DNA from 2 places in the Clostridium sp. M62/1 genome. Region 1 is predicted to be linked to the other one. Evidence: a T-box and tRNA genes for the amino acid it is inferred to sense, from the RefSeq annotation. Region 1 holds a T-box; the other holds one or more tRNA genes.
The links. A T-box is a leader RNA that pairs with one kind of tRNA and senses whether it is charged. The one in region 1 lies ahead of leuS (leucine--tRNA ligase), so its partner is inferred to be a tRNA-Leu.
Positions count from the first base shown of each region.

Region 1 (4,856 bases):
ACATATCTGATAAATCCATTGCAAAGGCAGACTTGCTTTTTCTGCCAGCAGGCCCCTTTATGTTCAATGCTCTTTTCAAAATAAGCATAATCAAATACATTTGTTATATTCTAAAAAATGGCGCAGACAATGTCTCCATTATCTACGCCATTTCTCATTTTACCTCGAAATAGTTACTCCATTTTCTTTTGCAGTATTCCAGGATATCTTACCTTTGAAAAAAGTCTGTAAACCTTGGTTTTAAGCAAACTTTTCAATATTTCAAAGCTCTCTTTTATGGAACACCAGCAATCCCATAAGCAAGTATTCTGTTGTAAAAATTTTTCTCAATTACTTTACTACTATGTTGATAATCTTGCCCGGCACATAGATCTCTTTTACGATTGTGCCTGTCAGTTTATCCTTCACTGCCTCTTTTCCTGCTGCGAGAGCGGACTCCTTGTCGGCGTCAGCCGGAAGTGTCACAAGACCTCTTGTCTTTCCGTTAATCTGAACGGCGATCTGGATCTCGTCATCCTTCATGGCCTCCTCATCGCACTCCGGCCATGTGCTGTGGAATACGCTGTCTGTTCCGCCGAGCTCTCTCCACAGCTCCTCGCCCAGGTGAGGAGCAAACGGTGCAAGGAGAACTACGAAGGTCTTTAAGGTCTCTTTGTCAATTCCTCCCTCTTTCTTGGAAAGCTCGATCAGCTTGTTATTGTACTCCATGAAGCCGGAAATAACTGTATTTAAGCTGAACTGCTCAAAGCGCTGCTCAATATCGTAAACCAGCTTATGGCGCAGCTTCACCATTTCCTTTGTCTCCTTGATGTCCTTGTCCTTGCTGCTCATAACCAGGTTGTAGAAACGGTTTAAGAAGCGGGAAACACCCTCAATTCCGCGATCGTCCCACTCTGCATCTAACTCCGGCGGTCCTACGAACAGCTCGTAGAGGCGCAGGGAGTCACAGCCGTAGTCGCGCACCAGATCGTCCGGGGAAACCACGTTGCCCTTGGACTTGCTCATCTTAATTCCGTTCTTTCCTGTGATCATTCCCTGGTTGAACAGCTTCTTGAACGGCTCGTCAAAGTCGATCACGCCGATATCGTACAGGAACTTGGTGTAGAAACGGGAATACAGCAGGTGAAGCACAGCGTGCTCCACGCCTCCGATGTACATATCTACCGGAAGATATTTGTCGGCCTTCTCTCTGGAAACCAGCTCCTTGTCATTTTTGCTGTCCACATAGCGCAGGAAGTACCAGGAGGAGCCTGCCCACTGAGGCATGGTGTTTGTCTCTCTCTTGGCCGGCGCGCCGCAGCACGGACAGGTGGTGTTTACCCACTCGTCAATGGCTGCAAGAGGTGACTCTCCCGTTCCTGTCGGCTGGTAGCTGTCCACCTCCGGCAGCGTCAGCGGAAGCTGATCCTCCGGAACCGGCACGTTTCCGCAGTTCGGGCAGTGGATAATCGGGATCGGCTCTCCCCAGTATCTCTGGCGGGAGAATACCCAGTCGCGCAGCTTGTAGTTGACGGTCTTTCTTCCGATACCCATTTTTTCAATCATCAGAGGAGCTTCCTTCTTTAATACGGAGGACTCCATTCCGTTCCACTCGCCGGAGTTGATCATGGTTCCGCTTGCCTCGGTGTAGGCCTCGGTCATGTTCTCAATCTCTTTTCCGTCCTTTGCGATAACCTGGATAACCGGAATATTGAATTTCCTTGCAAACTCAAAGTCTCTGTCATCGTGGGCCGGCACGCACATAATGGCTCCCGTTCCGTAGTCTGCCAGTACATAGTCAGACAGCCAGATCGGAACCTTTGCCCCGTTTAACGGGTTGATGGCGTAGGAACCGGTGAACACGCCTGTCTTTTCCTTATCCTGGAGACGGTCCACATTGGACTTCATGGAAGAATCGAAAATGTACTTCTCGACAGCCTCCCTGGTTTCATCTGTAGCCAGGCTCTTTGCCAGCGCATGCTCCGGTGCCAGCACCATGAAGGTGGCTCCGTGGAGCGTATCAGGTCTTGTGGTATAGACGGTGATCTTTTCCTCTCTGCCCTCAACCGGGAAGTCCACCTCAGCGCCGTAGGATTTTCCAATCCACTCGCTCTGCATCTTTTTAACCTTCTCCGGCCAGTCTAACTTGTCCAGATCATTTAACAGTCTCTCTGCATAATCTGTGATCTTTAACATCCACTGGCGCAGGTTCTTCTTGGTGACAGGAGTTCCGCAGCGCTCGCAGCAACCGTTTACAACCTCCTCATTGGCAAGGCCTGTCTTACAGGAAGGACACCAGTTGATGGGGAACTCCTTCTCATAGGCGAGGCCCTTCTTAAACATCTGCACAAAAATCCACTGAGTCCACTTGTAAAAGCTCGGATCCGTGGTGTTGACCTCCATATCCCAGTCATAGATTGCGGCAATCTCATTGATCTGGCGTTTAATATTCTTTACATTCTCTGCCGTGGATTTTGCCGGGTGAACGCCCATCTTAATGGCATAGTTCTCTGCCGGAAGGCCGAATGCGTCCCATCCCATGGGATGAATCACATACTTGCCCCGCAGAAGCTGGTAACGGCTCCACACATCAGAGATTACATATCCTCTCCAGTGTCCTACGTGCAGTCCGCTGCCTGACGGATATGGGAACATATCCAGGCAGTAATATTTCTCTTTCTTCCCGTCATTTACATTAATCGGGTTCTTTGCCCAGTTTTCCCGCCATTTTTTCTCAATGGCGGTATGGTTGTACTGTGCCATCTGAATTTTCCTCCTTTTGTTTTATGTGCAGAACCTGACCGGTCAGAGCCTCGGCAGCCATTCCTGCCATCTTTTTCTTTCATGGAAATACAAACATCCATTTCCTGTGAAATACAAAAAGCCCTGCCTCTCTCTGCTGGTTCTGCATAGAGACGCAAGGCTTGATCCTCTCGCGCGGTACCACTCTATTTCATGCTGTCTGCATGCTCTTACGGGGGAATCTGCCTGTCTGCTGTCCTGATCCATCCGGTCAAGGGGCAAACTGAAACGGCATTTTCTCCTCACCGCGTAACGGGCGGCTCCCGGCTCTGCCTACACAGGGAACAGACAAACTCCCCTTCAACAGGCTACTCCAAGGCGAGTTCAGCTCCCTTTGCCAACTGCCTCGCACCCTCCGGCAGCTCTCTGATGATTCCAGAAGCCTACTACTCCTCTTCACGGTATTTTTGCTGTTTCTAAATGTAGCACACTTGCCCCGTCCTGTCAAGGCTCTAGCCGGGATGCAGCACAAAAGCCTGCATCTATATTTTTCTCCAGACCGCCGCTGCCAGCGCTGCGCCGGTCAAAAGCAGCAGACCTCCCGCAAAAAAGCCTCCTGACAGTCCCTGTCTGGTACAGGCACCTATCACTGGTCCCAGGAGTATGCCTGCAGCGGATATAATCAGATTGTAAGCTGACAGGGAAGCTGCCTTTCCTGCTTTTCCTGTATGGCACAGTTTCAGCGACTGCTCGCAGGGCAGATACCCCTGGGCTGCAAACCGAAAAACCGGGAACAGCAGTACACACCAGAAGCTCTCCCCTGCAGCCCACAATCCGGCAGACGAGAAAACAGCAAGAGCCCAGAAAACAGCAACTGCCCTTCCTCTTTTTTCTCCCTGCCTTCCGGAAAGCCAGACACTGGCCAGGCTCCCTCCGAGCCCTGCCAGATTCATCATTACATTGAGTGCTCCATACCACATCTCTGGCACAGCAGCAGCCTGCCAGGCCGGCGAACTGAAAAATACAGTAAAGGTATGCTCCGTCTCAGAAAGCACTGCTCCACTCACAACAAACACCAGAAAGGCTTTGTTTTCCAGAAGCATTTCTCCTACTTCCCGAATCTGCTGTCCCGCTGTCCGGCAGTTCTTAGCGCTACCCTGAATATCCGGAAGCAGACACCGCAGAAAAAACGCTGTCCCCACAGAAACAGCCGTAAGAGCGGCCAGCCCTCTGTAGCCGACACGAACTGCAAGGGGAAAAAAGAGCCCCGCAATACTCACTGCTGCAAAGGAAACTGCCTGATAGTATCCAAGAACTCTGTGTTCTGCACCGTGTCCGGAAAGACTACTAAGATAAGCTGCATCACAACCGGAACACCCACTGGCTGCCGCTGCAAGAACACACCTCTGAAGCAAAAACAGCCAAAAGCTGTCTGCTGCAAGAAACAGAAGCTGGGCAGCCAGATGGAAGGCTCCCGCAATCACAAGGGTTGTCTTGCAGCCAATCCTCTCTGTCAAAAACCCCCAGGGAAGTTCCAGAAGCATACTGACAGCAAAAAAGCAGCTCTCTGTCACGGTGATCTGAAACAGCGTCATTCCGAAGGCCAGCCGGTACAAGCTGGCTACAGGCGCATAAAAACAGAGAGAATCCAGAAACGCCGCTGCAAGAAACAAGCCGATCCCTCTCTTTGAATTATTATTCATTTTTTCTCCCATTCTCTGCACATCGGCAGGATCAAATCCAGTTTTACGTCTCTTTTTTCTGCCTGAGCCGCTCTGATCGGCTCCTGCCTTTCTGCCTCTAAATGGGACTGTACTTCATTTCTCTTCCCTTCTTTCCTGCATTCCTATGTATCCCTGTTTTTCCACGCCCCCATTTTAAATTTCCTTCCGTTTATCCATTCACCTCCCCTGTCTATTTTCAACTTTCTCTTCACTGTCTAGTTCCCCATTAAAGGTCACTCGAAACAGGTCGCCCCGTCTATCCCTCCATCACATGCATATTTCTGAGCTGTCCGTCCCGTATCCGCTCCATCACACAGAGGGCGTGGGGCTCCAGATAGTCCCAGTCTCCGTCCGTCAGCCCCTGGCGTTTCAGTTCGCCGATTATCTGCCCGCACACCGCCTCTATGCCAT
Region 1 is NZ_CP085988.1:1,941,204-1,946,059, reverse strand. Features, by position in the region: gene leuS (leucine--tRNA ligase) at 331-2,742, opposite strand; T-box leader at 2,888-3,190, opposite strand; gene LK436_RS09130 (MFS transporter) at 3,264-4,424, opposite strand; gene LK436_RS09125 (DUF4037 domain-containing protein) at 4,702-4,856, opposite strand, start outside.

Region 2 (4,856 bases), 1.7 Mb from region 1:
CTCTGAATGGGGAAACCCGGCTGGAAGAACTCCAGTCATCCATACGCCAATCCATAACGTATGGAAGGGAACCCGCTGAACTGAAACATCTAAGTAGGCGGAGGAAAAGAAAGAAACATCGATTCCCAAAGTAGCGGCGAGCGAAATGGGAAGAGCCCAAACCAGCGTGCGTGCATGCTGGGGTTACGGACTGCACAAGTGAGCCGATTTGTTAATGGAACGGTCCTGGAAAGACCGGCCAGAGAGGGTGAAAGCCCCGTACATGAAAGCAATAGGCAGCGGCAGGATCCAGAGTACCACGAGACACGTGGAACCTTGTGGGAAGTCGGAGGGACCACCCTCCAAGGCTAAATACTCCTTAGTGACCGATAGCGCATAGTACTGTGAAGGAAAGGTGAAAAGAACCCCGGGAGGGGAGTGAAAGAGAACCTGAAACCCTGTGTTTACAAGCTGTGGAAGCACGTTAAGGTGCAACCGCGTACTTTTTGTAGAACGGTCCGGCGAGTTGCGGATGCTGGCGAGGTTAAGTACTAAAGGTACGGAGCCGAAGCGAAGGCGAGTCTTAACAGGGCGTCAAGTCAGCATGTGCAGACCCGAAACCGGGTGACCTATCCATGTCCAGGTTGAAGTTCCCGTAAAAGGGAATGGAGGACCGAACGCACATCCGTTGAAAAGGGTGGCGATGAGGTGTGGATAGGGGAGAAATTCCAATCGAACCCGGAGATAGCTGGTTCTCCTCGAAATAGCTTTAGGGCTAGCCTCGTATTAGTTTAGCGGAGGTAGAGCACTGAATTTCCTAGGGGGCGTCAAAGTCTACCGAAGAATATCAAACTCCGAATGCCGCATAAATGATGTACGGGAGTCAGACTGCACGAGATAAGTTGGGTAGTCAAAAGGGAAAGAGCCCAGACCTACAGCTAAGGTCCCAAAGTGTGTGTTAAGTGGAAAAGGATGTGGGATTTCGAAGACAACTAGGATGTTGGCTTAGAAGCAGCCACACATTCAAAGAGTGCGTAATAGCTCACTAGTCGAGAGGTCCTGCGCCGAAAATGTCCGGGGCTAAAACACAACACCGAAGCTTAGGAATCCTAAGGGATTGGTAGAGGAGCATTCTATACGGGAGGAAGCAGTACCGATAAGGAGCTGTGGACTGTATAGAAGAGAGAATGCCGGAATGAGTAGCGAGATGGAGGTGGGAATCCTCCAGGCCGAATATCTAAGGTTTCCAGAGTAAAGCTGATCTGCTCTGGGTAAGTCGGGGCCTAAGGCGAGGTCGAAAGACGTAGTCGATGGACAACAGGTTGAAATTCCTGTACCACATATCATCAGAACTGTGGGGACACAGAACCGGAGGAAAACCCGGGAATGAAAAGACCGGGGCAAGCAGAGGACTGGTCAGGCTGGCAAATCCGCCTGGCAACAGGAGACTGTGACGCGTACCGAACAGAAGTAGGGAAGTTTCCGTAGGGGCTGTCGAGAAAAGCCGCTATTGTGTGATATGTGCCCGTACCGTAAACCGACACAGGTGGATGAGGAGAGAATCCTAAGGCCGGCGGGAGAAGCATTGTTAAGGAACTCGGCAAAATGACCCTGTAACTTCGGGAGAAAGGGTGCCATCGAAAGGTGGCCGCAGAGAATAGGCTCAAGCAACTGTTTAGCAAAAACACAGGTCTATGCAAAACCGTAAGGTGAGGTATATGGGCTGACGCCTGCCCGGTGCTGGAAGGTTACGAGGAGAGGTTAGGGAAACCGAAGCTTTGAATCTAAGCCCCAGTAAACGGCGGCCGTAACTATAACGGTCCTAAGGTAGCGAAATTCCTTGTCGGGTAAGTTCCGACCCGCACGAAAGGCGTAATGATTTGAGCGCTGTCTCGACAATGCACCCGGTGAAATTGAAATACCAGTGAAGATGCTGGTTACCTGCGCCAGGACGGAAAGACCCCATGGAGCTTTACTCTAGCTTGATACTGGGATTCGGTACTGCATGTACAGGATAGGTGGGAGACGAAGAAGACGGGACGCCAGTTTCGTCGGAGTCGCTGTTGGGATACCACCCTTGTGGTACTGGGTTTCTAACCAGCTGCCGTGACCCGGCAGTGGGACAATGTCAGGTGGGGAGTTTGACTGGGGCGGTCGCCTCCGAAAGGGTATCGGAGGCGCTCAAAGGTTCCCTCAGAATGGTCGGAAACCATTCAAAGAGTGCAAAGGCAGAAGGGAGCTTGACTGCGAGACCGACGGGTCGAGCAGGTACGAAAGTAGGACTTAGTGATCCGGTGGTATGAAAGTGGGATTGCCATCGCTCAACGGATAAAAGCTACCCTGGGGATAACAGGCTTATCACTCCCAAGAGTTCACATCGACGGAGTGGTTTGGCACCTCGATGTCGGCTCATCGCATCCTGGGGCTGAAGTAGGTCCCAAGGGTTGGGCTGTTCGCCCATTAAAGCGGTACGCGAGCTGGGTTCAGAACGTCGTGAGACAGTTCGGTCCCTATCCGGCGCGGGCGTAGGATATTTGAGAGGAGCTGTCCTTAGTACGAGAGGACCGGGATGGACTGACCTCTGGTGTATCTGTTAGACTATCAAGTCTATGGCAGAGTAGCCAAGTCGGGACGGGATAAACGCTGAAGGCATCTAAGCGTGAAGCCCCCCTCAAGATGAGATATCCCATACGCAAGTAGTAAGACCCCTTGAAGACGACGAGGTAGATAGGGCAGAGGTGGAAGTGCAGTAATGCATGGAGCTGACTGTTACTAATCGGTCGAGGGCTTAACCAAGAGGTTGGGTAGGAAGGATGGAAGGTAGGAAGAAGAAGGAAAAGCGGAAGTTCAATGTGTGGTTTTGAGGGTATGTATGAATACCCCAGATACCGGAGAGAAAGAATCCGGGGGAAGTAATCCTCCTTAGCTCAGTCGGTAGAGCATGCGGCTGTTAACCGCAGTGTCGTTGGTTCGAGTCCAACAGGGGGAGTTTGATACCTATTGATGATTCGAAGTAGATGAGCGTGAGCGAAATTTACGAGATGTTAGGAGCGAAACAGTGGAAGCTGTGGAGTTAGATAAGGCCCCATGGTCAAGCGGTTAAGACATCGCCCTTTCACGGCGGTAACACGAGTTCGAATCTCGTTGGGGTCATTAAATGTGCCGATGTGGCTCAATTGGCAGAGCAGCTGATTTGTAATCAGCAGGTTATCGGTTCGAGTCCGATCATCGGCTCTTTTATTTGGACCTTTAGCTCAGTTGGTTAGAGCAACCGGCTCATAACCGGTCGGTCCTGGGTTCGAGTCCCCGAAGGTCCACTGACACTGAACTAAAGAAAACAAATAAGTGTAAAACAAAAATACTGAAGATCTGGCCCGGTGGCTCAGTTGGTTAGAGCGCCGCCCTGTCACGGCGGAGGTCGTGGGTTCGAGTCCCATCCGGGTCGCTTGGTGAAAACCAAATATTATTTATCTGGGGTCTTAGCTCAGCTGGGAGAGCATCTGCCTTACAAGCAGAGGGTCATAGGTTCGAGCCCTATAGGCACCATTCATCTGTAAAGAAACAGATGTGGGAAAAGCCGCAGTGGCGGAACTGGCAGACGCACAGGACTTAAAATCCTGCGAGGGTTAAACTTCGTACCGGTTCGATTCCGGTCTGCGGCACGACAGAGAGCTTCAAGTGCAGAGATGCATTTGAGGCTTTTTTTGTATACTTGAGACGCAGATGAATGTTGAGGAGAAGTTCAAATGGTGACAGAGCTGAAAGGAAACGGGCTGAAAAGAGCAGCCGATCTGTTTTGGGGATGGGATGATACCATGATATGGTCCTGCCTGGAGGGGGAAATGGGAAGGGCCTATGCTGTTTTGAGACACGAAGAAAGGAAGAGAAAGAGCCTTGGAGAAAAGCCTTACATAGCCTCTGCTAAGCTGGATATTGCCGATTTTTGCTTTTATGGCGGGGAGGCGAGCGAAGAATTAGTTCTCCACAGTAAAGATATCTATGAGGCAGGCTTTAAGATACTGGTTCCTCAGAATAGGGACTGGGAGCTTCTGATCGAACGGATTTATGGAGACAGGGCGGTCAGGCGGGTCCGATATGCCTTTCAAAAGGACAGAAACTGTTTTTCCATAGAAGAGCTGGTAAAAATGGCAACGAGACTGGAGGAAGGATTCTCTATAGAGGAGATAGGGGAGAGGACCTTCAGGGAGGCGGCCGGGCTGCCATGGGCATGCGACTGGGGCGGACAGTTTAAGGGATACAGGGATTACAAAAACAGAGGAATAGGAGTGGCTGTGCGGTATAAGGGAGAACTGGTGGCAGGAGCTTCTTCATATACTGTCTATTCCGGGGGGATCGAAATACAGATCGATACAAGAAAAGATTACAGGAACAGAGGGCTGGCATCCAGCTGTGGGGCTGCGCTGATTTTAAAGTGTCTGGAAAGAGGACTCTATCCAAGCTGGGATGCGGACAATGAAATTTCCGCCCATCTGGCCAGACGCCTCGGGTACAGGTTTGAGCGGGAATATCCGGTCTACAAAATCGGATTGACGTAAAGGCTTCCGGTTCTCAATGGCAGTGTGCCTTTTCAGGATATGATGAATCGATCAGAGAATAAAAAATTTTTCAAATAGTTGTTGACAATTTGAAAAAACTGGTGTAGAATAACATTCGTTGTTAGGGAAACAAATCACTAACAGATGTGCGTGTAGCTCAGCTGGATAGAGCACTTGGCTACGGACCAAGGTGTCGGGAGTTCGAATCTTCTCACGCACGGACAGAGGCATCTATCTTCGGATAGGTGCCTTTTTTGTATCAGGAAAACCACGCGATAGTCGCGTGGTTCTATAGGAGCTTTAGCGATGTATTCAGACAAA
Region 2 is NZ_CP085988.1:3,635,015-3,639,870, reverse strand. Features, by position in the region: rRNA gene LK436_RS16890 (23S ribosomal RNA) at 1-2,775, shown strand, start outside; tRNA gene LK436_RS16885 (tRNA-Asn) at 2,896-2,968, shown strand; tRNA gene LK436_RS16880 (tRNA-Glu) at 3,061-3,132, shown strand; tRNA gene LK436_RS16875 (tRNA-Thr) at 3,141-3,213, shown strand; tRNA gene LK436_RS16870 (tRNA-Ile) at 3,223-3,296, shown strand; tRNA gene LK436_RS16865 (tRNA-Asp) at 3,351-3,424, shown strand; tRNA gene LK436_RS16860 (tRNA-Val) at 3,453-3,525, shown strand; tRNA gene LK436_RS16855 (tRNA-Leu) at 3,556-3,641, shown strand; gene LK436_RS16850 (GNAT family N-acetyltransferase) at 3,726-4,535, shown strand; tRNA gene LK436_RS16845 (tRNA-Arg) at 4,682-4,755, shown strand.
Region 2: it has a tRNA-Leu gene. The T-box ahead of leuS (leucine--tRNA ligase) is inferred to sense a tRNA for this amino acid. The anticodon was not compared.